One region of the Paenibacillus sp. QJM3NY_38 genome, then DNA from elsewhere that is predicted to be linked to it. Evidence: a T-box and tRNA genes for the amino acid it is inferred to sense, from the RefSeq annotation. Region 1 holds a T-box; the other holds one or more tRNA genes.
What was found. A T-box is a leader RNA that pairs with one kind of tRNA and senses whether it is charged. The one in region 1 lies ahead of AC0VZ8_RS15140 (glutamine--tRNA ligase/YqeY domain fusion protein), so its partner is inferred to be a tRNA-Gln.
Positions count from the first base shown of each region.

Region 2: it encodes a tRNA-Gln, which carries the amino acid that the T-box ahead of AC0VZ8_RS15140 (glutamine--tRNA ligase/YqeY domain fusion protein) is inferred to sense. The anticodon was not compared.

Region 1 covers NZ_CM149665.1:3,247,974-3,250,440, forward strand. The annotation lists gene AC0VZ8_RS15130 (metallophosphoesterase family protein) at 1-200, shown strand, start outside; gene infC (translation initiation factor IF-3) at 238-726, shown strand; T-box leader at 823-1,081, shown strand; gene AC0VZ8_RS15140 (glutamine--tRNA ligase/YqeY domain fusion protein) at 1,160-2,467, shown strand, end outside.
Region 2 covers NZ_CM149665.1:6,529,843-6,532,309, reverse strand. The annotation lists rRNA gene AC0VZ8_RS30400 (23S ribosomal RNA) at 1-694, shown strand, start outside; rRNA gene rrf (5S ribosomal RNA) at 761-877, shown strand; tRNA gene AC0VZ8_RS30390 (tRNA-Asn) at 886-961, shown strand; tRNA gene AC0VZ8_RS30385 (tRNA-Thr) at 965-1,040, shown strand; tRNA gene AC0VZ8_RS30380 (tRNA-Glu) at 1,078-1,152, shown strand; tRNA gene AC0VZ8_RS30375 (tRNA-Val) at 1,289-1,364, shown strand; tRNA gene AC0VZ8_RS30370 (tRNA-Gln) at 1,418-1,492, shown strand; tRNA gene AC0VZ8_RS30365 (tRNA-Lys) at 1,561-1,636, shown strand; tRNA gene AC0VZ8_RS30360 (tRNA-Leu) at 1,651-1,734, shown strand; tRNA gene AC0VZ8_RS30355 (tRNA-Gly) at 1,740-1,814, shown strand; tRNA gene AC0VZ8_RS30350 (tRNA-Arg) at 1,818-1,894, shown strand; tRNA gene AC0VZ8_RS30345 (tRNA-Pro) at 1,916-1,989, shown strand; tRNA gene AC0VZ8_RS30340 (tRNA-Gly) at 2,066-2,139, shown strand; gene ppc (phosphoenolpyruvate carboxylase) at 2,413-2,467, shown strand, end outside.

The sequences.
Region 1 (2,467 bases):
TGTTCGGGCATACGCCAGCGGTCAACCTGCATGACTCGGAGCAGATTTGGTTCTGTGGAGAAGGGGACAAAATCGGTATCGATGGAGCGTGCGTGTACGGTAAACAGCTGAACTGTCTGGAAATCACGGAAGAGCAGGAATACCGAACCCATTCTGTTCGGTTCATACACCATGATGTGAACGCAAAGGCAGAGCAATGAATGAACGAACACCTACTTTTAATAGGAGGATCTATCCATGTTAATGATGAATGAAAAGATAAAAGCACGCGAAGTAGAGCTGACCGGCTTAAACGGCGAAGATCTGGGAGTCGTCTCCAGGGATGAGGCGCTTGCGCTGGCGAAAAGTCACAAAGCCGATTTGGTGTGTACCTCGCTATTCAGCAGTCCCCCGCCATGCAAACTCGTAAGCCGGGGGCAGGCGAAGCAGGAGGCCGTGAAAGAGAAGAAGGGCCAGCAAGCTTCAGCCGGTCCGATGAAAGTAAAGGAATTCCGCTTGTCCGTACATATCGAAGAGCATGATTATGACACCAAGCTGTCGCAAATGCATAAGCTGCTGGCAGCGGGCAAAGCCGTCCAGCCCGTTATTCGCATTCAAGGCAAGGAGGGCGAAGCCGCCCGCAAACTGCTGGAGCGACTCGTGCAAGATCTGGCTGAGGTAGGCAAGAAGGAGACGGGCATACAAGTCAGCGGCAAGCAGGCTACGGTGAAGCTGCTGCCCATCTAATCGAACGGGACAAATTTTTCATTGCATCGGAGTTTCATTGTAGTTGACGTTTTACGGTTTACTTTTTATTTTTTTGATGATACTATGGATCAAATTGTAAACGCCATGAAGAGAAGAGTAAATGAACAGGAATCCCTACAGAGAGCTCCGGTAAGCTGAAAAGGAGTTGGAAGCCATTCATTGAACCAAGCCTCTGAGCGGCGCATCGGAACTTATGGATAAGGGATGGTGCGACAGGAGCTCCTGTTATAGAGCTAGGGTATAAGCGATCGCGTGATGGCCGTACCTGATAAGGCTGGTATCGTGAGATATCGGCGAATAGGGGTGGCACCGCGAAACCAATCTCGTCCCCAAGACTTATGTCTTGGAGACGGGATTTTTTTGGTTTTGACGGAAATAAGACAGATCAAACAACTTAAGGGAGGAGTCAGGTATGAGCGACGACAAGAACAAAGGAGAAGAAACGGTGGATTTCTTGACCAAGATGATCAAGGAGGATGTAGAGAACAGCGTTTATAACAGGCCGGTGGCTACGCGATTTCCGCCGGAGCCTAACGGCTATCTGCACATCGGCAGCGCCTATGCGATTTACATCAATCATTCCATCGCCAGCCGGTTTCATGGAACATTCAATCTTCGGTTCGACGATACGAACCCACTGAAGGAAGATATCAAATATGTGCACGCGATTCAGGAGGATATCGAGTGGCTTGGACTTAAGCCGAACGTTTATTTCGGTTCGGATTATGCGGATCAAATCGCTGAAGCGGCCAGGAAACTCATTGCCAAAGGGAAGGCTTATGTCTGCGATCTCACACCCGAACAAATGACGGAATACCGTGGAACACTGACCGAAGCCGGCATCAACAGCCCGTTTCGGGAGCGCAGCATTGAGGAGAATATGGCGTTATTTGAGCAAATGATCGCAGGAGCATTCCATACGTCGGAAAAAGTACTTCGAGCCAAAATCGATATGTCGTCCCCCAACATGAACCTGAGAGATCCCGTCCTGTATCGTATCATTCATGCAGAGCATTACCGGACCGGAACAACGTGGTGTGTGTATCCGATGTATGATTTCGCCCACCCGATCCAGGACTGGATCGAAGGGATTACTCATTCCCTATGCTCAGCCGAATTTAAAGATCATCGACCGCTATACGAGTGGGTACTTACGGAGCTGGAAGTAATCGAGCCGCCGAAGCAGCGGGAATTCGGAAGATTGAATATCTCGGGATATGTAACAAGCAAGCGATACCTGAGGGAATTGGTGGAGGGGGGCTTTGTCGACGGATGGGATGACCCCAGACTGCCTACGTTGAAAGGATTACGGCGGCGAGGCGTGACACCTGAGGGCATTCGGCGTTTTCTGGGCGAACTCGGGGTGTTTCGCGGCAACAGCCTGGTGGACTCGGGCATGCTCGATCATTATATCCGTCAAGATTTGAAGGAGCGGTGTTATAACGCAATGGCTGTCATGAAGCCGCTGAAGGTGATCATCACGAATCTTTCAGAAGATTGCACCGAGATGCTTGCCATACCGAATCATGAAAATGATGATACGTTGGGTGAGCGGGAGGTTCCTTTTTCACGGGAGCTGTACATCGAGCAAGAGGACTTTATGGAGGAGCCCGTTCCTGGATTTCACCGGTTATCTCCTGGCAAGGAAGTGCGTTTGAAAGGAGCCTACTTCATCAAATGCGAACATGTCGTGAAAGATCCAGCCACGGGGGACATCATG
Region 2 (2,467 bases), 3.3 Mb from region 1:
AACCTGGTACCGTGATCCGGTACGGGGACAGTGTCAGGCGGGCAGTTTGACTGGGGCGGTCGCCTCCTAAAGAGTAACGGAGGCGCCCCAAGGTTCCCTCAGAATGGTTGGAAATCATTCGAAGAGTGCAAAGGCATAAGGGAGCTTGACTGCGAGACCTACAAGTCGAGCAGGGACGAAAGTCGGGCTTAGTGATCCGGTGGTACCGCATGGAAGGGCCATCGCTCAACGGATAAAAGCTACCCTGGGGATAACAGGCTTATCTCCCCCAAGAGTCCACATCGACGGGGAGGTTTGGCACCTCGATGTCGGCTCATCGCATCCTGGGGCTGAAGTAGGTCCCAAGGGTTGGGCTGTTCGCCCATTAAAGCGGTACGCGAGCTGGGTTCAGAACGTCGTGAGACAGTTCGGTCCCTATCTGTCGTGGGCGTAGGAAATTTGAGAGGAGCTGTCCTTAGTACGAGAGGACCGGGATGGACGTACCGCTGGTGCACCAGTTGTTCCGCCAGGAGCATGGCTGGGTAGCTACGTACGGACGGGATAAGCGCTGAAAGCATCTAAGCGTGAAGCCCCCCTCAAGATGAGATTTCCCAATTCGTAAGACCCCTTGAAGACGACGAGGTAGATAGGTTGGAGGTGGAAGTGCAGCAATGCATGGAGCTGACCAATACTAATCGGTCGAGGGCTTATCCAAAAATATTTCAATGTGCTGCAAAGATCGTTTCGTATCTAGTTTTCAGGTGATCAAGCATCTGAACCGTTTGGTGGCGATGGCGGAAGGGTTCCACGCGTTCCCATACCGAACACGACCGTTAAGCCTTCCAGCGCCGATGGTACTTGGACCGAAGGGTCCCGGGAGAGTAGGACGTCGCCAAGCGGATATATTCCCTGATAGCTCAGTTGGTAGAGCACTCGACTGTTAATCGAGTTGTCACAGGTTCGAGTCCTGTTCGGGGAGCCACTTGCTTCCATAGCTCAGTAGGTAGAGTGCATCCATGGTAAGGATGAGGTCACCGGTTCGATCCCGGTTGGAAGCTCCAGATTCGTTTTTGAATTGGACATGCATTATGAAATTGCGGCCCGTTGGTCAAGGGGTTAAGACACCTCCCTTTCACGGAGGTAACAGGGGTTCGAATCCCCTACGGGTCACCACTAATTTAATTGCATCAGGGGATGAGAATCCCGTCGGTTCGTCGGAGGATGTCCTTCGTAAGCAGAGGCTTCGCAGTCTCGAACGAAGTGAGAGTATCCCCTACGGGTCACCACTACTTTTTATTCCATATTGTATGGAGGCTTAGCTCAGCTGGGAGAGCATCTGCCTTACAAGCAGAGGGTCGGGGGTTCGATCCCCTCAGCCTCCACCATTTCGTGCATGATTCTAACGAGAATCAGCACAATAGAAGTATCTCATCGATTTTGGGGATTAGCCAAGCGGTAAGGCAACGGACTTTGACTCCGTCATGCATAGGTTCGAATCCTATATCCCCAGCCACTTTACCCCAAAAAGTGTAGTTACGCTTTGAAGGTGATTCCGAATACTTTTCGGGGGCCCTGAAATGCGAGCCATTAGCTCAGTTGGTAGAGCACCTGACTTTTAATCAGGGTGTCGAAGGTTCGAGTCCTTCATGGCTCACCATTGTTTCATCTTGTGCGCGTGTGGCGGAATTGGCAGACGCACTAGACTTAGGATCTAGCGTCTTTGACGTGGGGGTTCAAGTCCCTCCACGCGCACCATTTATGCGGACGTGGCTCAGCGGTAGAGCATCGCCTTGCCAAGGCGAGGGTCGCGGGTTCGATTCCCGTCGTCCGCTCCATTTGCGCCCTTAGCTCAGCTGGATAGAGCGTTTGACTACGAATCAAAAGGTCGGGAGTTCGAATCTCTCAGGGCGTGCCATTTTTCAAAAAAGATTAATATCGGGATGTAGCTCAGCTTGGTAGAGCACCTGGTTTGGGACCAGGGGGTCGCATGTTCAAATCGTGTCATCCCGATTTGTTTAAGAGTTAAGCCCCGCAAAAGTAATCGGATTATACTCCGAGATGTAGCATCTCTTTTGTGGGTTGATATGCGGGTGTAGTTCAATGGTAGAACTCCAGCCTTCCAAGCTGGTAGCGTGGGTTCGATTCCCATCACCCGCTCCATACATAAGCAGGACATCACCGTGTGTGATGTTTTTTTACATATTCATACGACTATCCTGCGAAGTGTTAATGTGCTAAAGAATATAGGCAGGTCAAGGTTTATAGGACTAATGTCCATGGTATATGGGTATATCAATATCATGAGTTTTGTCGATTTGGCTAATTTTTTCGCCTGGAAAATGCAGATTTTCATGCGCTTTTATTGTATGATGTTAGGAAGGCGTTACGTCCTATAGACAAACTGCTGAAACGGGTTGAGATGGGAGGAGTAGCATGACTGAACTTACAGTAACCGCAAAGAGCAATTCCAACAATCTGCTGCGGCGAG